DNA from 2 places in the Pseudarthrobacter sp. J1763 genome. Region 1 is predicted to be linked to the other one. Evidence: predicted binding sites of a transcription regulator. Region 1 holds the regulator's gene; the other holds the start of a gene.
The links. The regulator HrcA, encoded in region 1, represses chaperone genes, less so after heat shock. The targets are predictions, from matches to a motif close to TTNGCACTCGNNNNNNNCGAGTGCNAA.

Region 1 (9,232 bases):
GAAATCGGCGTCAGCTCCCCGGAGCCCACACCTTCCAAGGGCCTGGGTGTTGGCGAAGTGGGTTACCTCATTACCGGTGTGAAGGACGTTCGCCAGTCAAAGGTTGGTGACACGGTCACTAACCTTGCCAAACCGGCGTCGGAATCCTTGCCGGGTTACGCGGACGCAAAACCTATGGTGTTCTCCGGACTTTACCCACTGGACGGTGCCGACTATCCGGTGCTGCGGGACGCTCTTGAAAAACTTATGCTCAACGACGCCGCCCTAGTCTACGAGCCGGAAACTTCTGCGGCGCTAGGGTTCGGGTTCCGGGTTGGGTTCTTGGGACTTTTGCACCTTGAAATCACTCGAGAACGCCTAGAACGCGAATACAACCTGGACCTGATTTCCACAGCGCCCAACGTTGAATACGAGGTCACGCTCGAGGACAAAAAGGTTGTTAAGGTAACCAACCCCAGCGAATTCCCGGTGGGCAAAATTGGTGAAGTCCGCGAACCTATGGTTGCTGCCACCATCTTGGCGCCCAGCGAATTCGTTGGCGCTGTTATGGAACTGTGCCAAGGTCGCCGTGGTGTGTTGGGCGGAATGGACTACCTTTCGGAAGATCGCGTTGAAATTCGCTACCGGCTACCGCTTGCGGAAATTGTTTTCGACTTCTTTGACATTCTTAAGTCCAAGACGCGGGGCTACGGCTCACTTGACTGGAAGGCCGACGGCGAGCAAGTCGCCGACCTAGTCAAAGTGGACATTATGCTCCAAGGCGAGCAAGTTGATGCGTTCAGCGCCATTACTCACCGCGATAAGGCTTATGCGTACGGTGTGATGATGACTGGCAAGCTGCGTGAATTGATTCCCCGCCAGCAATTTGAGGTTCCCATTCAGGCTGCCATTGGCGCGCGCATTATTGCCCGCGAAAGTATTCGAGCTATCCGCAAAGACGTTTTGGCTAAGTGCTACGGCGGTGACATCACTCGAAAGCGCAAACTGCTGGAAAAGCAAAAAGAAGGCAAAAAACGTATGAAGATGGTGGGCCGTGTGGAAGTTCCGCAGGAAGCATTTATTGCTGCGCTCACTACTGATGAGTCCAAGGGCAAAGAGAAAAAGTAGGGCAGTTACCTAGTGCCAAGTGTTCTTCCTCTCGGGGATCCGGCGCCCGCTGACGGTCTTTTGCCGGCGCAAGCGGGCGTTGGTGCCGAGCAGCGAGCCTTCGGGCTCTATGTCCACATCCCGTTTTGTGCAGTGCGTTGTGGTTATTGCGACTTCAACACGTACACAGCAACGGAACTGGGCGGCGGTGCTTCGCAAGACGCCTACGCCCAGACTGCGGCGTCAGAAGTCGATTTCGCAGCAGAAGTGCTGACAAAATCGGGGCTGCCCAAGCGTGAATTGAGCACCGTGTTTTTTGGTGGCGGGACACCAACTTTGCTCCCTGCCGCTGACTTGACCGAGATTCTGGGCCGTGCCCGCACACATTGGACCCTCGCGGAAAACGCTGAGGTCACCACCGAAGCCAACCCGGACTCAGTGACTGCCGAATCGCTCCAGCTATTGGCGGATGCGGGTTTCACTAGAGTCTCCTTCGGTATGCAATCTGCAGTACCGCATGTTCTGAAAACTCTTGACCGAACCCACAATCCTGATCGCGTTCCGCAGGCTGTGGCATGGGCTCGAGAAGCCGGGCTGGCCGTGAGTCTGGACCTCATCTATGGAACCCCGGGTGAGTCGGTCGACGATTGGCGCACCTCTCTAGAGACAGCGCTCAGTTACGGTCCAGACCACATTAGTGCTTATGCCTTGATCATTGAGGACGGTACTAAACTCGCTGCACAGATTCGTCGTGGTGAAGTGGCGGACGTGGACGACGACGATCACGCCACTAAGTACGAACTCGCCGATGAGCTCATCAGCGCAGCCGGACTAAGTTGGTATGAAGTGAGCAATTGGGCGCGAACACCGGCAGATCGTTGCGAACACAATTTGGCGTATTGGCGCGGAACTGATTGGTGGGGGATTGGGCCAGGCGCCCACTCACACGTTGGCGGTGTCCGGTGGTGGAATGTTAAGCATCCCACCGCCTATGCCAACCGCTTGGGGACGGGCGCTTCGCCAGCGGCTGGCCGCGAAACGCTAGATGAGGCAACTAGACACGTGGAGAACGTGATGCTGGCTACCCGCTTGGCTACCGGTCTAGACGTTGCTGAGTTGTCCGAGGAGGGCCGTAAACAAATTGCCGGTCTGATTGCCCAGGAGCTGGTCGAACCGCTAGCTGCCTTTGCCGGGACGCTTAAGCTGACCCTCAAGGGCCGGTTGCTGGCTGACGCTGTGGTGCGCCAAATCCTCCCTGACCTCTAGACGCTAGCCGCCAAGGGGGACCATCATTTCTATCCTCTTGGCTAGTGAATGAGGCGCAGATTAAAGGCGTAACGGTGCGGTTGGCCGCGGTTTACGTGAACACCGGCGTTGACCGATAAAATGGTCAGAGCAATCCAGATCAGCGTGGCAATCACCGCAAATATATTTCCCACTACGGGGACAAGGACCAAGATGTTGGCCAACACTGCAGCAATCGTTGGAGGCAAAGTGAAATTCAATGCTTCTTTGGATTCTTGCGCTGTAAAAGGGCCGCGCTCCTTGAAAATCAGGTAGATCAACAGAGACGGCACAAAGCCAAGAATCCCGCCAAAGTGCGCCAAAGTTGCCCACTGACGATCTTCACTGGCCGTGAGCGGCAACGCATTTGCTGCTACGCCATGGAATTCCGTCGGCTCGCCGTGATGCGGCCCTGGGGAGGAATTCTGTGAGGCGGGTGGTGGGGTGCTGGCGTCCTGTGCCACGGTGCGTTTCCTTCAAATCTCTTGGCGGCGGTTGGTCCACCGAGGTGCTTTGGGTTCGCCGGGATGCGGCCTCTATCAAGGATACTTGCTGTGCCCCGCTATTTGCGTAAATGAGCTCCAACACTCAGGCCGTCAGAAAGTCAATGACTTCTTCAACGCGGCCCAAGAGCGAGGGCTCTAGGTCTGCGTAGCTATTAACCCGAGATAGCAAACGTTGCCAGGCTAGACCGGTGTCCTCGGCAGTGCCGTGTGGCCAACCAAAAGCCTTGAGGATTCCAGTTTTCCAATCGGTACCGCGGGGGACTTGTGGCCACGCCGGAATTCCCAAAGTTGTTGGTTTGATGGCTTGCCACACATCTACGTAGGGGTGTCCCACAATAAGTACGTTTGCTGCTGCACCGGGAACCGCCATTGCCTCGGCTGCGATCTTTGATTCCTTTGAATCGTGGACCAAGTGATCAACCAAGATTCCTAGTTTCCGCTGGGGCCCTGGCTGGAAAGCACGGATGGCGGCGGCGAGGTCGTCAACACCGTGAAGAGGTTCAACCACAATGCCCTCAACACGCAGATCGTCACCCCAAACTTTCTCAACGAGTTCGGCGTCGTGTTTTCCTTCAACCCAAATTCGGCTCGCTTTGGCCACTTGAGCGCGCTGCTCAACCCGGATTGAACCGGATGCGGTGAGTGCTGGGGCCATGGTGCGTGATTTGGGGGCAGGCGCGGTGAGCTTGATGGGCACACCTTCAAGTAAAAACCCGAAGCCTAGGCGGAACGACTTAGTTTTGCCGCGGTTGTCTTCTAGGGCTACGACGTGCATGCCGCCAGATTTTTCTACCCGCGTTACGGCGCCCACCCAACCTGACTGCACGTCCTCCAACACCATGCCGAGTTCCACAGGAACTTCAGCAAGCTGTTGCTGCTTGGCAGGAGTGAGGTCCTGCGGACCCCATGAACTGTAAGACATATCAAGCTCCGCTGTGGCTTCTAAAATTTGCTGCCCCAAGGGGCGAATGACGCATACTAGACTTAGCACTTGAGCATACAGAGTGCTAACCGAAATACCACTTGGAGGTGAATGCATGTGAGTGACCCGCGCCGGCTTGAAGTATTACGCGCCATCGTGGAGGACTATGTGCACTCGCGTGAGCCAGTGGGTTCCAAGGCGCTCGTGGAGCGGCATCATTTGGGCGTTTCCAGCGCCACCATCCGCAATGACATGGCAGCCCTTGAAGACGAAGGTCTGATTACGGCGCCCCATACGAGCGCTGGCCGAATCCCTACGGATAAGGGCTATCGGGTTTTCGTGGACCAAATCTCGTCGGTGAAGCCGCTCTCGGCTGCAGAGCGTCGGGCCATTGAATCGTTACTTAATGGCTCTGATGACCTGGATGACGTCTTGGATCGGACAGTGAGGTTGCTCTCACAAATCACCAACCAAGTTGCGGTGGTCCAGTATCCACACCTCAGTCGGGCCAAGCTGCGGCACCTAGAGTTCGTTCAACTGGCACCTCGTCAGGTATTGATCGTCCTGATTGTGGACACTGGCGTGGTTGAGCAAAAAGTCATTGAAATTGGAACAGAACTGCCCGAAGAACAGTTGATTGCTTTGCGAGCAAAGTTTTTGTCTGTGGCTGCAGGTACTCCACTGAACCTATTGCCAGAGACAATCGCGGCAGTGCCCTTGACAGTTCCCATGCCCTTACGAGTAGTAGCCGTTGAAATCTCCAACGCCTTGCGGCTGCTTTCGCAGAACAACCGTGAAGATCGCATTGTGATGGCCGGAACAGCAAACCTAGCCAGGTCCACTGGTGATTTCCCGTTGAGCATCGGTCCCGTGCTTGAAGCGCTTGAAGAACAAGTGGTGATGCTGCGGCTACTGACGGAAATGTCAACGGATCCGCGTGGCGTCACGGTCAGTATTGGTCGCGAAAACGCCAATGATTCTTTGGCTGAGGCGTCCGTGGTGGCTACCGGATACGGGCCAGAAGCTGTCTCCAAGGTTGGTGTCCTCGGTCCCACCCGGATGGACTACCCAACCACCATGGCTGCCGTCCGAGCCGTGGCGCGTTATTTGTCAAAAATTCTTGCAGGCTGAAGTCGTTTCCCTAGCGACTTATGTAGCGAAAACGAAGTTGAAGAGGAAGTGAAGAAGTAACTTGAGCAACCACTATGAAGTTCTTGGCGTCTCCCGCGAAGCAAGTGGCGAGGAGATCAAGAAGGCTTACCGGAAGCTCGCACGCACCTTGCACCCCGATGTTAATCCGGGCGAGGACGCGTCTGAGCGCTTCAAGGCAGTCACCCACGCTTATGAGGTCCTCTCCGATCCGCAGAAACGTCGTGTTTATGACACCACCGGCAATGAAAACGGCACCGACAATGGTTTTGGCGGCGGAAGTTATGCAGGCCAGGGCTTTGCGTTCCAAGACATTTTTGAAAGCTTTTTCGGCGGTGGTGCTGCGTCAGGTCCTGCCTCGCGGGTTCGCCGTGGTCAGGACGCGTTGATCAGTGTTCGTATTGACCTCAAAGATGCCGTATTTGGCGTCAACAAAAAGATCGACGTTGAAACCGCCATCGTTTGTCCCACATGTGATGGCAGCTGCTGCCGTGCGGGATCCCAGCCCGAGCGCTGCGATATTTGTGGCGGTAGCGGACAAGTGCAACGTGCGGTCCGCTCCATTTTGGGCAACGTTATGACGGCTGCTCCATGTGGAACCTGTGAAGGCTTTGGAACCGTTATCAAGGACCCGTGCAATGAGTGCAACGGTCAAGGACGAATTCGCAGCTTGCGTTCGCTAACTGTCAAAATCCCTGCCGGGGTTGGCACAGGAACACGCATTCAGCTCACTGGTCAGGGCGAGGCCGGTATTGCGGGCGGTCCGTCGGGTGACTTGTATGTAGAAATCCGGGTCAACAATGACTCCATGTTTGTTCGTGAAGGCGATGACCTGCACGCCACTTTGCCGATTCCTATGACAGCTGCCGCCTTGGGCACGGACGTGACCTTGGACACCTTTGACGGCGCTCAAGAGATCAGCGTTAAATCCGGCACCCAGTCCGGCGAAGTTGTGACCCTCCGTGGGCTAGGCGTGACCCACTTGCGCGGCCAGGGCCGTGGCGATCTGAAGGTGCACTTGCAGGTGGAGACACCCACCAAGCTTGATGCGGCTCAGGAAGAGTTGCTGCAGCAATTGGCCAAGTTGCGTTCTGAACAATTTACCGAGGGCAAACTCGCTTCGAGTGGTGGGGTTTTCGCTAAGCTGCGCGATCGTTTGGGAAACCACTAGGGTGAGCAACCCCGTCTTCTTCACGGAGGCCGGCCAACTGGATGGCATGGCCATTGGAGCTCGCTTCGCTCTCAGCGGCGCAGAAGCGCGGCACGCTATCACCGTCAAACGCATGACAGTGGGGGAGCCGGTTGATGTGGTTGACGGCGCTGGTGTTCGCCTACGCGGCACGGTTGCCAGCACCGAAGGCGGGGTTTTGGAGGTTGAATGCGCCCAATTGCTGCATGAGACACCTCCAGCCCCGCGATTGGTTTTGGTCCAGGCCCTCGCCAAGGGAGACAGAGATGAACTAGCCATCGAGACGGCCACTGAGCTAGGCGTGGACGCTATTATCCCGTGGCAATCAGAACGTGCCATTGTGCGGTGGAAGGGCGAGCGAGGCGAAAAAGCCCTCGCCAAGTGGCGCTCTGGCGTAGGGGCAGCAGCTAAACAAGCGCGCCGTTCGGTGATCCCGGAGGTGCGAAACGTCGTCGAATCCGCGGGGCTGCTCACGGCCATCCGCTCGGCGAGCTTGGCGATTGTGCTTCACGAAGAGGCAACAGAGCCGCTGCGGGAAGTGCTGAAAAGCGCCGTGCCAGAAGCAGACGGAGAAGTGCTGTTTATTGTGGGGCCAGAGGGCGGTATTACACCGCGAGAGGTACAGAACATGCTCGACGCCGGGGCGAAACTTGCACTCTTAGGTCACCACGTGCTGCGCTCTTCCACGGCAGGACCGGCGGCGATTGTCTCGGCGTCGGAGTTTTATTCTCGCTGGTGACTGGGCCTTGCTTTTGAGGTGCCCTAGAAGGCTAAAGCTGGCTACTTAACGCTGAAATGTTTTGTATCAACCACCGCTGAGGTGGCAGGCGCACCCGTTGCGGGTTTGATGGTCGCACGTAGTTCATATTCACCGGCAGGCAGATCTGCCGAACTGGAAAACAGTCCGGCTTTGCCAGCCTCGGTGGAAACCTTTGACTCACCATTAAGCACCACTGTGTTGTTTCCGGACGCGTTCTTTCGCAAGATCTGCCACGTCACTGCTTCGCCCAGGGTTGATGCCAAACCGTTAAAACTGACCTTCCCAGTGGGGAACTTGGTTCCCTCTTGCGGGTCAATCACCCAAATCGGAGCGACAAGGCTGGCATCGCGTTGCATCGGTTGACCCAGCTTCACATGGCCAAAGGCGTTGTAGTCGGTGTGCCCATCAACTAAGACCACTACCTGGATTTGTTGTCCGGCGTCGATCATTCCTGAGCTGGACGCAGCTGCAGTGGCCGTATACACCAATTGCTGTACAGCTCGCTGAGCCATTCCAGCATCCATGTTGGCGCTAAAGGCATCTGGAGACAGATCCACCGTAATAATGTTCTTGCCGGAAATCGAGGTTGCTAGTTTTTGCGGAGACTGCCACGAAGTGAAGTAGTCAGGGTCCAGTGGTTTCTCCGACATCATGATTCGCAAGGCGTCGGTGATGGGATTCTCTGCGTTGGCGGCATTGTCTACGGTACGGAATTCACGGTACAAGAAAGCGTCGTCGCCGGCTCGGCCAATCCAGTAAACCGGAGCTTCGTTGGCCGCCGCCGTGGATTCCAAAGGAGCACTCGAGGAGTTGAGCGTTACACTTTGGCCCGCGGTGCTGGGACTTAATGTGGGGACTGTTGTAGTCTCCCGGGACGCCGTACATGCTGACAACGCTAGGGCAGCACTGAGGCAGCACACGGCGGTAATGCTTGTGCTCATTCCTCTGCGGCTCTTGCGGGGCATACGGGTTCCTTTAGTCGATTCGGCCTATTCAGCTTGACACAATGGGCTGGTTCAATGCGTGCTGGAAGTTGGTCAGAACGCCAACTGCAATCCGATTGATACTTCTCTGAGACGTAGCTGACACCAAGTGACGCGCAGACGCTCCGGTCCCGGTGAACCGTCTCTAACGTAGTATTAGGGGTACGCGTCTGCTGTGTTGTGTTCAGATTTTTAGTCCATTCAGCGGGCAGTCAAACCTAAGGGAGTGAGTCTAGGTCATCAGGACCGCCGCTATGAGCGATACGCCGATTTCAGGACGAAGCGCCGGTTCAAAGGCTGCAACGGGAAGCGAGTTCCCCCATACGGTTCCGGGTACACGGACCGAAGTGGTGATTTTTGATTCAGCTGAGCAGATGGTTCAGGCCCTCGGAAGTCATGATGAAGCTTTGCACTTTATTGAAGAGCGCTTTGCTGGTATTGCCTTCCACGCGCGCGGCGACGAACTCTCAATTGCCGGTCCGCCCCATGAAGTGCCCACGATTGTCCGCCTGATTGGTGAGCTACGTGCTTTGGCCAATCGGCAGACCCGAGTAACGCCGGCGGTGTTGGAGCAGCTTGTGATGATGCTCAAACAGCAGAGCGTTCAAAGCCCCTCGGACGTGCTGACGCAAAACATCCTTTCGAGCCGCGGCAGGACTATTCGGCCCAAGACCCTGAACCAAAAGAACTACGTCGATGCTATCGACGCCAATACCGTGATTTTTGGTATTGGCCCGGCAGGTACGGGTAAAACTTATTTGGCCATGGCCAAAGCTGTTCAGGCACTTCAGCAAAAAGAGGTCAGCCGGATCATCTTGACTCGCCCGGCAGTTGAAGCGGGGGAGCGGCTGGGTTTTTTGCCTGGTACCTTGACGGACAAAATTGATCCGTACCTCCGGCCGCTCTACGATGCACTTCACGACATGATGGATCCGGAGTCAATTCCACGCCTGATGGCCGCTGGCACGATTGAAGTTGCTCCCTTGGCGTATATGCGTGGACGTACTCTTAATGACGCTTTTATTGTTTTAGATGAGGCGCAAAACACCACACCTGAGCAGATGAAGATGTTCCTGACGCGTTTGGGATTTGGCTCCAAGATGGTGGTCACCGGTGACACCACGCAGGTTGACCTGCCCAGTGGGACGGCTTCTGGTCTGCGGATTGTCGCCGGCATTCTTGAGGGAATTGATGATATTCATTTCGCCACCCTCGAAGCTACTGACGTGGTGCGTCACCGCCTCGTTTCGGACATTGTCACTGCCTACGGTGAATGGGACGAGAAGCAACGAAACGCAGGGCAGCACGCGCTTCGAAACGAACGCGGCGCGGATCGACGCAAAAGCCGGGACA
Region 2 (13,268 bases), on a different contig from region 1:
CACCCTTAGTAGATCCACTATCGCCGGCCAGCTATGGCGAGACATGGCAACGGCGGCCCCCACCGTGTGGTGAGAGCCGCCGTCGTGCGTTTAGCTAAACAGAGCGTTACGCGCCGTGAGTTACTAACGCTGAGTGCTATTGGGGACTAGAAGCCGCCCATACCGCCCATGTCGTCGCCGCCAGCCGGAGCCGGTGCGTTCTTCTCAGGCTTGTCGGCAACAACTGCCTCGGTGGTGAGGAACAGGCCGGCAATGGAAGCCGCGTTCTGCAGGGCAGAGCGGGTTACCTTTACCGGGTCGTTTACACCAGCAGCAAGCAGGTCAACGTATTCGCCGGTTGCGGCGTTCAGGCCGTGGCCGTCCGGCAAACCGCGAACCTTGTCAACAACAACGCCCGGCTCGAGGCCAGCGTTGAAAGCGATCTGCTTGAGCGGGGCATCGATGGCAACGCGGACAATGTTTGCACCGGTTGCCTCGTCGCCTTCAAGCTTGAGGTTTGCGAATGCCTTGGCGCCAGCCTGAATCAGGGCAACACCACCACCGGCAACAATGCCTTCTTCAACAGCAGCCTTCGCGTTGCGGACAGCGTCCTCAATGCGGTGCTTGCGTTCCTTGAGCTCAACTTCGGTTGCTGCACCAGCCTTGATAACTGCAACACCGCCGGCCAGCTTGGCGAGACGTTCCTGCAGCTTCTCACGGTCGTAGTCAGAGTCAGAGTTCTCGATCTCGGAACGGATCTGGTTGACGCGGCCTGCGATGGCGTCGGCGTCGCCGGCACCTTCAACAATGGTGGTCTCGTCCTTGGTAACAACAACCTTGCGTGCTTGACCCAAGAGGTCCAAAGTAGCGGTCTCAAGCTTGAGGCCAACTTCTTCAGAGATAACCTGGCCACCGGTCAGGATGGCGATGTCAGCCATCTGAGCCTTGCGGCGGTCACCGAATCCCGGAGCCTTGACGGCAACAGACTTGAAGAGGCCACGGATCTTGTTCACGATCAGGGTGGCCAGAGCCTCGCCCTCAACGTCTTCAGCGATGATCAGCAACGGCTTGTTGGACTGCATGACCTTCTCGAGGACAGCAACCAGATCCTTGACGTTGGAAATCTTGGAGTTCACGATCAGGATGTACGGGTCTTCAAGAACCGTTTCCTGACGCTCAGCGTCGGTGACGAAGTAAGCGGAGATGTAACCCTTGTCGAAGCGCATACCTTCGGTGAGCTCGAGCTCTAGGCCAAAGGTGTTGGACTCCTCAACGGTGATAACACCTTCCTTACCGACCTTGTCCAGAGCTTCGGCGATGAGCTCGCCGATCTGGGTGTCGCCAGCGGAGATGGAGGCGGTAGCTGCGATCTGTTCCTTGGTTTCGATTTCCTTAGCGGAAGCCAGCAGTTCCTCGGTGACGGCCGCAACAGCCTTCTCGATTCCACGCTTGAGGGACAGCGGGTCAGCGCCAGCGGCAACGTTGCGCAGGCCTTCCTTGACCAGAGCCTGAGCCAAAACGGTTGCCGTGGTGGTACCGTCGCCAGCGACGTCATCCGTCTTCTTGGCAACTTCCTTAACCAGCTCGGCGCCGATCTTCTCGTAAGGGTCGTCCAGCTCGATCTCCTTGGCGATGGAAACACCATCGTTGGTGATCGTGGGAGCGCCCCACTTCTTTTCGAGCACGACGTTGCGGCCACGCGGGCCGAGGGTGACCTTAACGGCGTCGGCGAGGATGTTCAATCCACGCTCGAGACCGCGGCGTGCCTCTTCATCAAATGCAATGATCTTGGCCATAACGGCAGTAGTCCTTTCGGGACAGTCGTTAAGAGTGAAGGAACCTCAGCAGTGGTGCCCGCGACGGACGGCTCCCGTTAACGGCCTCTGTATGCCGCAGACCGAAAGCCTCACCCTGCAAGGTGTTATCTCTTGCTCCAACTCTTGACGCAACTCGATTCACACGAAACCGGGTTAGCAGTCAAAGTGCTGGAGTGCTAACTCAATAATTAGCACTCCATGGGTGAGAGTGCAAGGCCGTTCGCCTTAAGAGGACGCTTTGCCAGCAGTCTCTTGCGAACGATAAACGGGCTTGTTGTCCGTACCAAAGCCAAAGACCATGAAATTAGCACTGGTCACATCGCCTTGGCTATCAAAACCCACGGTTCCTGACTGGCCCTGGTAATCCACCGAAGTGCCGTTGGCCAGCAACGCGGCGCAGTCCTTGTAGTTCTTACACTCCGTGGCTTTGCCATCGTTTTTGGGACCTCCTGGACCAGAAACGCCGATCAGTGACGCGGCGATGGAGGCACCGGCGTCGTCCTGTGCGGAGGCCGCGGCGATTGCCACCAAATTCACCGCATCATAGGTTTCCGCGGCGAAACTCATGTCCTTGAGGGACGGTTCAACAGCCACAAGATCACTTTGAAATTTGGCGCTCGGGAAGGCTCCGGGAACCAAAACACTCGCCCCCTCAAGGGCACCTTTGGCGATCCGGTCACCATAGTTGTCCAAGCCACCGTCGGCGAGCACCAGTTTTTTGCCGCTCAGCCCAGCGTTGTGCAGTTCGGCGATAGCGCCGTCGGCACCGCTTCGAGCAATCAGTACGACGGCGTCTGGCTTACCTTCGGCGATTTTGCTCACGGCTTCCCCGGCGGCGCCGGGTTCAAATTCTGCAACTGTGCTCTCAGTGAGCCCTGCAGATTTGATCGCTGCCGAGACAGCGGAGGCAACATCGCTGCCGTAGTCACTCTTTTCGTGCAGCACTGCCACCGAGTGCGCGCCACCATCCTTGGCCAGTTTGACCAATACTGGTGCTTGCGCTGAGTCCGTGGCGATAGTGCGGAAGAAGTAACCGTTGCTCTTGTACGTACTGAGGGCGTTGGCTGTGGCGGCTGGGGAAATCAGTACCGTATGTGCTTTAGCCAGAACATCCACAGCCGGTCCCACGTTCGAGGAATCGGTGGGGCCAATCACTGCGTCTGCTTTGGCTTCAACCATACGGCGGGCCTGTTCGGCTGTGTCCCGCCCGGGGTAAACCGGCAAAAGTTCAACGTCTTTGCCCTTGTGCCCACCGGCATCATTGATCTCTTTGACCGCAAGTTTCACAGCGGCTTGCGCAGAATCGTTGAGGAACGATTGGCTCCCTGAATTATCCAGAATGAGCCCAATCCGCAAGGTGGCGTCGCCGCTGGCTTGCACATCGGCAGTACGCGCATTGTCACCGCTCGGCGAGCAGGCAGCCACCGATGCGGCCAACAACCCGGCGATCATCACGGCAACGCTGCGCTTCATGCTTGAAATCCTCACGATTGTTTACTGAAACCCAGGTCCCAAAACAACGGAAATAGGCTCCCCTAGGTCCGGAGTATCAACCAGAACAGTAATATTCAGCAGCTTCCCCAGCGCCTCTGCGTTGGCCTTCTGCACGGCACCGTTGTAGAAGATCACCGAGGTGGATTGCTGTGCGCCCTGCCAGTTGGCCACCGCACCCAAGGTCCAGCCATTATTCTGAAGATTTGATCCTACGCTCGCCCCAAGTCCAGCGGTTGTCGTGGCGTTGTAGACCGAGACGGGAACAGTTTTGTCCTCGCCAGCCTCGCTGGGCGTTGGTGTTTGGCTCGGCGTCGCCGATTCAGTAGCTGGCGCAGTGGTTGCCGGCGCTGTAGTTGCTGGCCCTGTAGTTGCTGGCCCTGTGCTCGCTGGTGATGTAGCGGCCGGGGCGGTGGTTGTGCTGGCTGTGCTCGCTGGCGAGCTGGAACTTGGGCTCGCCGCTACTTGCTTGCCGGTGATCTGCGGGACCACAAAGTAAGCCAAAAGACCAATCAACAGTGCGGCAGCGCCAGCGATCAACACAGGAGCGAGAGCTGCTCGCGGTGGTGTGGATTCGGCGGCGCGGTGGACGCCCTGGCGGCCCGCGGATTCTGGGACACGATCAAATTCGTCGCGCGGGTATTTGCTCATGGTTATCGGAGTCCTTGCTGGTGTTCTAGCCGGGCGAGACCCGAAACTTATGCGTCAGACCCCAAGCGCCGGGCGGTGCGTGCCCTCTGACGTGACGTCCTTAGTCTACGCAATCTCTTGACCAGCATGGGATCGTGGGCCAGAGCCGCTTCAGTGTCGATGAGCGAATTCAGCAGTTGGTAGTAATGCGTTGCGGAGAGGTCGAAGAGTTCACGAATGGCTTGTTCTTTGGCTCCGGCATATTTCCACCACTGGCGTTCGAGGGCCAGCATCTGCTGTTCACGCTCATTGAGGGCCGAGTCAGAGCGGAGTGCGAATTCGAACGATTCACCGGTGCCGAGTTCACCAGTTTTGGGCTCGGTTTGGGCGTGTCCGGAGGCGGTTCCATAGCCGGGTGCTGCTTGCGCTGCAGTAGACATTCTGATGCCCCTTTCCGTTCGACGCTCCTTCCATACTAGAACCGAATTACATCCATGTCATTCGAGTGTCTTCCTCACTGTCAGCACGTTTGGGCGATAGTGCACCTACGTGGTGCAAGATGGACGGGTGAGTGATCCAGAAGCCCTCTTCGAACTGCCTGCCACAGCGGCCCAAAGCGGTCCCAGCTATGTGGACCTCCGTTCACAAGCCTTGGAAGAATTGGTTCATCGCAGCTGGGTCCCCGCCTTGACCCCGGTTGAACCGGCCTTGCGCCGAGTTTTGGAGCGTCTCGCAGCTGAGGAAGCCGCAGCCCCGTGCAGTGTCCTCCCGGCAGCGAGCGCAGTTTTTGCCGCCTTCGCGCTTCCACTGGAGAACGTCAAAGTCCTGATTGTGGGTCAAGACCCCTATCCCACCCCGGGTCATGCGATGGGTTTGTCTTTCTCTGTTAATGGCTCGGTCCGCCCCCTCCCCCGGAGCCTGAACAACATCTATAAAGAACTCTCCTCTGACTTGGGCATCCACCCTCCAGCTCACGGTGACCTCAGCGGCTGGTCCCGGCAAGGTGTACTGCTCCTGAACCGAACCCTGACAGTACGTTCTGGGGCGGCCGCTTCACACCGTTCGCTGGGCTGGGATGAAATTACGACGGCGGCAGTGATTGCGTTGGCCACGCGTCTGGACGCCTTGGGTCACCCCTTGCCGCTGGTTTCAGTACTGTGGGGCAAAGACGCTCAACAGGTTCTTCCTTTAGTGAATGAGTTCCCGAGTGTGGTCAGCGCACATCCCTCGCCATTGTCCGCGAGCCGAGGCTTTTTTGGGTCCAAGCCTTTTAGCCGGGTGAACGAATTGCTTGAACTACAGGGTGCCGCGCCCGTTAGTTGGGAGCTGACATAACTCCCAGCCGCCCCGACTAGTCTTTATCCATGACTTCAAACCCGGTAACTCCCGTGTCCACCAGCGCTCCTGCCAAGAGCCGGCCACAAATAACGCTGGAGGTTTTGCGCAAGGAATCGTTGAGCGAGCACATGGTACGGATCATTGCTGGCGGCCCGGGGTTCGCCTCATTTGTGAACAATGACTTCACTGATCGCTATATCAAAATCGCCTTCCCGCAGCGTGGCATCGAGTACCCCTTGCCGTTGGATCTGTGGCAGATTCGTGAAGACTTTCCACGTGAGCAGTGGCCCTTCACACGCACGTACACCATTCGGTGGGTTGATGAGGCTGCCCAAGAGCTCGCCATCGATTTTGTGGTTCACGGTGACGAAGGCTTGGCTGGCCCGTGGGCCCGTGACGCCCAGCCAGGTGATGCACTGGTCTTCACTGGCCCGGGCGGCGCCTACTCCCCCGCGGTGGATACCGAATGGCACTTATTTGCTGGCGAAGATGCTGCGGTTCCGGCGATCTCAGCCGCTCTGGAATACTTGCCCCGGGACGCCAAGGGAGCGGCTGTCTTGGAGGTCAACTCGCAAGCCGACGTGCAAGCTATTGATGCCCCAGAGGGCGTTCAGGTTCAGTGGCTGTTCCGCGAAGGTATTCCGGCCGGGGCAAGTGACATGCTGATCAATGCCGTGAGTGGAATTCAACTGCCCGAGGCTCGCGTTTACGCCTTTGTACACGGCGAGCGCGGCTATATGAAGTCCCTCCGGGCAGTGCTCTTTACCCAGTTTGGGCTCGAACGTAGCCAAGTCTCGCTCTCCGGGTACTGGGCCATGGGTCGGGTTGAAGATGAATTCCAGGCTGAGAAGAAAACGCCAGTAGGCAAGATCTAGCTCTCCATACCTAAACCGTCGACGCGTACCTCCCCGGCCTTCCGGGTGCCACAGCCTCCAGGGAACCGGGTGACCGAGCGTCAGTAAACAGTTCTGACTCGCTGAACCAGACGCTAGCGGCGGCGAATCCGCCGTCGTTCATTACTTCCAAGGCCCTTGGTCATGGGGCGTGCCAGGCTGTCACCGAGCACAACTCCCGCTGCAACGCCGAGCACTATGGCGCCTGCGTTGACCATACCGCCAGTGCCGGAAAGGATGTTCGATTCCGCGATCGTCAAAACATACATGGAACGGAATATCTTTAATCCGGGCAGCAAAATCAAGGCGGCAGGGACGGCAACCACCAGCTGTGGGGCACCCATCCGCAAGGCAAAAACGCGAGCCAAAATGCCGATCACCACGGCGGAAACGGCCGGTGAAAGCCGGTCCCCAATGCCGATCAACAGGGCACCCTCCAGGACCAAGTAACCCACCACACCCACAGCTGCGGTAGGCAATAAAAGCTTCCACGAGGTCTGCTCGGTGATACCAATTGCCACAACGGCGATGGCTACAAAACCCACTAAAACCCAGAACGGGTAGGCAGGTGGGAAGGTTGCCGTCACGTCAATCTCAGCCATACCGGTCATATCGCCCAGAACAAATGCCACAGCGATTCCAGCCACCAACGCACCAAAGGTAAGCATCGTGGACAAAAACCGTCCGGCAGCTGTCACCGGGAAGCCGTTAATCGCATCTTGCACCGAAGAGACCAGCCGACCAGTGGGCAAAAGCAGCAAGATACCGCCCACCACCACAATGGATGGTGGAATACCCAGGCCTAGACGCCACAACAGCAGCGCAATAAAGGTCACCAAAAATGAGCATGCGGAAGTAATAAAAAAGTCCGGAACACGCCATTTGGCCAGTTGCCGGGCCAAAAGGCTCACCGCGAGGTTGGAGACAAAGGCGATGGCCGATGCACCAATCCCACCACCGAGCACACCAACAATGACCGCCGCGAACACACCGAAGGCCATGGTGACCATCCAGCGCGGGAACGGTTTGGTGCTGCGCGTGATGGTGTCGAGTCGCTTGACCGCCTCGGCCCGGCCCACACCCCCGGCAATAATGTCAGTGACCAGCTGGTGAACTTCTGCCAGGCCGGCGTAGTTGTTGGTCCATGAGCGCACCACACGCAAAAGTGAGATAGGAGTTTGGTCCTTTGGCGCATGGTTGATGGCCACCGATTGGTTGGTGATGTCCACTTCGATGTTCTTCAGCCCCAACGCCGCTGTGACAGCAATGATGGAAGTCTCCACTTCCAAAGCACCAGCACCGTAACGGAACATGGTCTCAGCTAGGTGCAGCGCAAAGTCGATGGTTTTGCGGGCCGAGGCATCAATACCGCTGACCTGAATAGTCGGGTTCGCGTAGGGGCTGCCGGCGAGGCGGTCCACAATGCTCAAAGGTGCCGTGGGTGGGTGCTCGCCTTGGACTAGACGGCGCAACATACGGCGGGCAGAGGCATTGGCTCGAATTTGCGACGGCGTTAGGGGCTCGGTCTTGGGCAGACCGTCAGTTTGCGGGTTCTGTTCACTACCCGTTGAATCAATCGCCATTAAGCCCTCCTCGCCACTAGTCCGATGCCAAGTGTTTTACCCTAGCCGCGGTTCCTTTGCAGAAGCTAGGTGGCAGCTTTAGTAGAACTGCTTGCCGGTGCGGCGTGTGTACAGCTGACGGGCCACTCGTTCGGCTCCCGCTGTCCACGCCTTGTATTTGATGGGGCTCAGGACTTGGTCATAGCAGCCCACAAAATCCGTGACGGTTTTAGAGAAGCTGGTCTTGAACAGCCCCAAACCATGGAAGGGGTTGGAGGTGTCCTTGAGCTGGTCGCTGGGCGGGGTTCCACAGAAGTCATACTCTGTGCAGCCAAGCTCTTTGAGCTGGTTGATGGCCGTCCATTGGACCAGGTGGGAGTCGCCGTACTGGCTGCGTTTCTGGAGCGAGCCACCGTCCTTGTAGGTTCCCTTGCGGCCATAGTTGATGACAAAGGCACCTACCGAAGGCACACCGTTTTCAAAAACGAACAGCAAGCGGCCCTGATCGCGTTTGATGAAGTTGGTCCAAAACTGTTTGTAATACCCGTATTCGCGAACCCGCACCTGCGACTTAGCCTCCACCGTATTGGTCATCAGCGCATACATGGAGCGGAAGTTTGCGTCGGTGGGTTCCATGTTGCGCACTTCTACGCCCTCACGGATTGCGCGGCGCACGGCGTTGCGGCCCCGGCTGTGCAAGTTGCGCAGAAGCTGATTATCTTCAGGCGTGATATCCAACAGGGCTGTGGAATCGTTGGGCTGCAGATTGTGCGTTTTGATCAAACCGGCACCCTCAAGGACTGCCTGAGCCTCTGGGGATTTAATGATGTCCGGCTCAATTTTGATGGCAAAAACGCCTAGCCGTGCGCGGCGAACAAACGCTGCATTGGCTTTGAGGATCGCGGGGATGTCCTCCACGTGAGCCACGTCCGGGCCTTTGATCATGTACCACAGCTTGCCGATGACCGGGAAGGACTTCTCCAGCACTAGGTTGTAGCTGGTGTATTTTGCGCCTTCGTAGACCATGTAGAGCGGCTTCCAACCGAAGTGCTGTTTAACCTCGGCGAACGCTTCAGACTGCAGCAAGTTGCCGCCATTGGGGTTGGCAATAACGTGGGAGTCCCAGTTCTTGATTTCCTCAGCGGAAGCAAAACGGGCGGTAATTTCGCGCAAGGGTGCAGTGTCCGTTCGTAGCAGCGGCAGGTGAATACAGCTGCCAGTCTATCTGGCGAGTCTCAGCACTCCACGACGTTCACGGCCAAGCCGCCCATCGCAGTTTCCTTGTACTTGGAGCTCATGTCCTTGCCGGTCTCACGCATAGTGATGATCACTTCATCCAAGGAGACCCTGTGTGAGCCGTCCCCCCAGAGTGCCATTTTGGCGGCATTGATAGCTTTCGCTGCAGCAATGGCGTTGCGTTCGATGCACGGAACTTGGACCAGCCCGCCGATGGGATCACACGTGAGGCCAAGGTTGTGTTCCATGGCAATTTCGGCAGCGTTTTCTACTTGCGCCGGAGTACCGCCCATAACCTCGGCGAGCCCTGCAGCAGCCATGGACGAGGCTGAACCCACCTCACCCTGGCAACCAACCTCGGCGCCAGAAATGGACGCCTGTTCCTTGTAAAGCACCCCGATAGCACCAGCCGTGAGCAGGAACTTGATCACCACGTCGTCGCGGTCTGCTTGAGTGGCGTTTTCCATACCGGGGGCAAAGTGCAAGGCGTAGTACAAGACGGCAGGGATGATGCCAGCGGCGCCGTTGGTAGGGGCAGTCACCACTCGTCCGCCCGAGGCGTTTTCCTCGTTGACAGCCAGCGCCACCAAGTTAACCCACTCTTGCCAATACTTGGGATCCCGGTCCTTGTCCTCCTTGAGTAGGCGGATGTGCCAGTCCGGAGCACGACGACGAACTTTCAGTCCGCCGGGTAGCAAGCCTTCGCGTTTGATGCTCTTTTCAACACAGGCTTCCATCACCGAATAGATGTGCAGGAGCCCCTCACGAATTTCTTCATCCGTGCGGGACGCGCGTTCGTTGATGTACATAATGTCCGAGATGCCCAGTCCCTTGGACGAACAACGGCCCAAGAGTTCTGCTGCGGTGCGGAACGGCAGTGGCAGTTCTTTTTTGGACTCCGCCAGCTCTTTGAGGGCCGCATCTTCTTCGCCTTCGCGAACAATAAAACCGCCACCCACCGAGAAAAAGGTGGCCTCGTGAAGTACTTCGCCCGCAGCATCAGTGACCGCGAACTTCATCCCGTTAGTGTGGCGTGCCAGCACTGTGAGCGGGTGCAGGATCATGTCCGGCACACTGTAGGCGAGGGTTTGTGAGCCGCCTAGCTGCAGTTCCCCGCTGGATTCAATCGCAGCCAGACGTTCCTCCACCTCTTCGGGGAGGATCAAGTCCGGATAAAAGCCCTCAAGGCCCAGCAGCACGGCGGTCATGGTCCCGTGGCCTTTGCCCGTGGCAGCGAGCGAGCCATATAAGTCCACGCGCAGCGAAGCCACGTTTTCTAGGACGCCTTTGTCTTTGAGCTCGCTTGCGAACACCGCGGCGGCCCGCATGGGACCAACGGTGTGAGAACTGGACGGACCAATTCCGATCGAAAACAGATCGAAGACGCCAACGGCCATGTGATTTCCTTACTAAATATTTGATCGAGTTGGCACTTCGCGCGGGTGTTTCGAGGAAACATGCGCGCGAAGTGCCAACTCGGGGGCTGCTAGAGCCCTGGGTACAGCGGATGCGCGGCGGCGAGTACCTCCACACGGTGACGGAGCCCCGAAAGGTCCGTTCCGGCGTCGGCCATTAGCGCCTCAGCAATGATGTCAGCAACTTCCACAAAAGCCGCTTCGCCGAAGCCGCGGGTCGCCAACGCAGGCGTTCCGATACGCAAACCGGAGGTGACCATCGGCGGGCGCGGATCGAAAGGTACAGCGTTGCGGTTGACCGTGATGTCGATTTCCGCGAGACGATCCTCGGCCTGCTGACCGTCCAAGTCACAATTTCGCAGATCAACCAGCACCAAGTGAACATCCGTGCCACCGGAGATCACCGAGATGCCCTTGGACGCAACATCGTCCTGGATGAGACGATCGGCCAAAATACGGGCGCCCAGAAGCACTCGTTCTTGGCGTTCCTTGAACTCGGGCAATGCAGCAATCTTGAATGCCACAGCTTTACCGGCAATCACGTGCTCCAAGGGGCCACCCTGCTGGCCGGGGAACACTGCAGAGTTGATCTTCTTAGCTATGTCAGGATCGTTGGAGAGGATAATTCCGCCACGGGGACCGGCCAAAGTCTTGTGAGTGGTGGAAGTGGTCACGTGAGCGTGCGGCACCGGTGAAGGGTGCAGGCCCGCAGCAACCAGCCCGGCGAAGTGAGCCATGTCCACCATCAAGTAGGCGCCCACAGCATCTGCAATCCTGCGGAACTCGGCAAAGTCCAGCTGGCGGGCATACGCAGACCAACCGGCAACAATCAATGCCGGCTTGTGTTCTTGAGCCAAGCGCGCCACTTCAGCCATGTCCACCGTGTGGGTGTCCTCGCGAACACCGTAGGGAACCACGTTGTAGAGCCGGCCGGAGAAGTTAATCCGCATACCGTGGGTAAGGTGACCGCCGTGAGCCAAGTTCAGGCCCATGATGGTGTCTCCCGGTTTGATCAGCGCATGCATCACGGCTGCGTTGGCCTGCGCGCCGGAGTGCGGCTGGACATTGGCGAACTCGGCACCAAAAAGCGCTTTCACACGGTCAATGGCAAGCTGCTCCACCACATCAACGTGCTCACAACCACCGTAGTAGCGTTTCCCCGGGTAACCCTCGGCGTATTTGTTGGTCAGCACCGAGCCCTGGGCCTGCATCACGGCAACAGCCGTGTGGTTCTCCGAGGCGATCATTTCTAGACCACCGCGCTGGCGAGCCAATTCATCGTTGATCTTGACCGAAATTTCCGGATCCAGATCGCTCAGTTGCGCGTCGAGCGACGGCGCTACAACCTGCTCAAAGGTGGTCACAGTTCGCCACCGTTTTTGGAGGCGTACTCCTGTGCGGAAAGCAAAGGACCATCCTCGGTGGCTGCAACCTTGAACAGCCAGCCAGCGCCATAGGGGTCATTATTGATCAATGCAGGGTCATCAATCACTGCAGAGTTGATCTCCGTGACTTCGCCGGTGACGGGGGCGTACAGATCAGAGACGGACTTGGTGGATTCCACCTCGCCGCAGGTTTCCCCGGCAGTAACGGAAGAACCAATTTCCGGCAGATCCACGTACACAATGTCACCCAAGGCGTCTGTGGCGATCGCAGAAATGCCGATGCTCACTACGTTGTCAGCCTCGCGGGCCACCCATTCGTGTTCGTCGGAGTACTGGAGTTCCGGTGCAACTTTTGCCATAACAGTTCGGTCCTTTTCTATTTCTGACGCTTGTAGAACGGCAAAGCCACAACCTCAAAAGGCTCGGACTTTCCACGCAAATCGATGTCTAATGCTGTGCCAACTTCGGCGTACTCGGCATCCACGTATGCCAAGGCTACGGGGTAGCCCAAGGTGGGGCTCGGCTGGCCAGAAGTCACTTCACCTACTGTGACACCATCCTTGGTCACCGGGTAGTGCCCACGTCCGGCACGGCGACCCAAGCCCTTCAGACCCACCAGAACCTGAGCGGAACCGGCTTCCTTCGCCGCTTCCAACGCAGCCCGTCCCACAAAGTCGCCTTCTTTGGACTTCAGCGCAACTACCGGACCCAGCCCGGCGTCAAAGGGAGTGCGCTGGAGCGAGAGCTCATTGCCGTAAAGCGGCATTCCGGCTTCCAGGCGCAATGAGTCGCGGGATGCGAGGCCTGCCGGGATGAGACCGTGGTCCGCCCCGGTAGCCAAGAGTGCCTGCCACAAGGCTGCAGCGTCCTGGTTGGCAACATAGATTTCAAAGCCGTCCTCACCGGTGTAACCCGTGCGAGCTACCAGCAAGTTCTGCGAGCCACCGTTGAACAAAATGCCCACCTCAACGGCGGCGTAGTACTTCAGCTCGGTAATCAGTGAGTGTTGAGCTGCCGGGATCAGGCTCAGCAAAATGGCTTCAGCATTGGGTCCCTGAACCGCTATCAGCGAGGTTTCTGCCGAGGCATCCCGAACCTGCACGTCAAAATTTGCTGCACGCTCGGCGAGCGCTTCCGCCACTACTTTGGCGTTGCCAGCGTTGGGCACCACGAGGTAGTTGTCATCAGCGCGGCGGTAAGAGATCAGGTCATCAATGATGCCGCCGTCCTCGGCGCAAATCAGCGAGTACTTAGCCTTGCCCACGGCGACGGCGGAGAGCTTACCCACGAGCGCATAGTCAAGGAATGCGCCTGCATCCGGGCCGCTGACCCACACTTCGCCCATGTGGGAGAGGTCAAAGAGGCCAGCTGCTTTGCGTACTGCGTGGTGCTCGGCCAGTTCGGAGCCGTACTTCAGTGGCATTTGCCAGCCACCGAAGTCAGTGAAGGAGGCTCCGGCTTTTTCGTGTTCGGAGTACAGGGCTGTGTGATTCTCAGTCATGTTGGGGATCCTTAGTCTTCG

Region 2: groL (chaperonin GroEL) is a predicted target of HrcA. The motif match lies at 1,950-1,976, and genes of this name have one in related genera.

The regions. Positions count from the first base shown of each region.
Region 1 is NZ_JBNPEN010000003.1:167,396-176,627, reverse strand. It holds gene lepA (translation elongation factor 4) at 1-1,107, shown strand, start outside; gene hemW (radical SAM family heme chaperone HemW) at 1,120-2,352, shown strand; gene ACQQCD_RS04375 (DUF4870 domain-containing protein) at 2,394-2,834, opposite strand; gene ACQQCD_RS04370 (DUF3097 domain-containing protein) at 2,959-3,798, opposite strand; gene hrcA (heat-inducible transcriptional repressor HrcA) at 3,916-4,929, shown strand; gene dnaJ (molecular chaperone DnaJ) at 4,991-6,118, shown strand; gene ACQQCD_RS04355 (16S rRNA (uracil(1498)-N(3))-methyltransferase) at 6,120-6,875, shown strand; gene ACQQCD_RS04350 (GerMN domain-containing protein) at 6,917-7,861, opposite strand; gene ACQQCD_RS04345 (PhoH family protein) at 8,134-9,232, shown strand, end outside.
Region 2 is NZ_JBNPEN010000002.1:7,536-20,803, reverse strand. It holds gene groL (chaperonin GroEL) at 147-1,775, opposite strand; gene ACQQCD_RS02095 (ABC transporter substrate-binding protein) at 2,022-3,269, opposite strand; gene ACQQCD_RS02090 (LytR C-terminal domain-containing protein) at 3,291-3,938, opposite strand; gene ACQQCD_RS02085 (DUF3263 domain-containing protein) at 3,986-4,357, opposite strand; gene ACQQCD_RS02080 (uracil-DNA glycosylase) at 4,485-5,252, shown strand; gene ACQQCD_RS02075 (siderophore-interacting protein) at 5,282-6,130, shown strand; gene ACQQCD_RS02070 (threonine/serine ThrE exporter family protein) at 6,244-7,731, opposite strand; gene ACQQCD_RS02065 (lipid II:glycine glycyltransferase FemX) at 7,810-8,883, opposite strand; gene ACQQCD_RS02060 (L-serine ammonia-lyase) at 8,946-10,343, opposite strand; gene glyA (serine hydroxymethyltransferase) at 10,433-11,725, opposite strand; gene gcvH (glycine cleavage system protein GcvH) at 11,722-12,105, opposite strand; gene gcvT (glycine cleavage system aminomethyltransferase GcvT) at 12,123-13,247, opposite strand; gene gcvP (aminomethyl-transferring glycine dehydrogenase) at 13,259-13,268, opposite strand, start outside.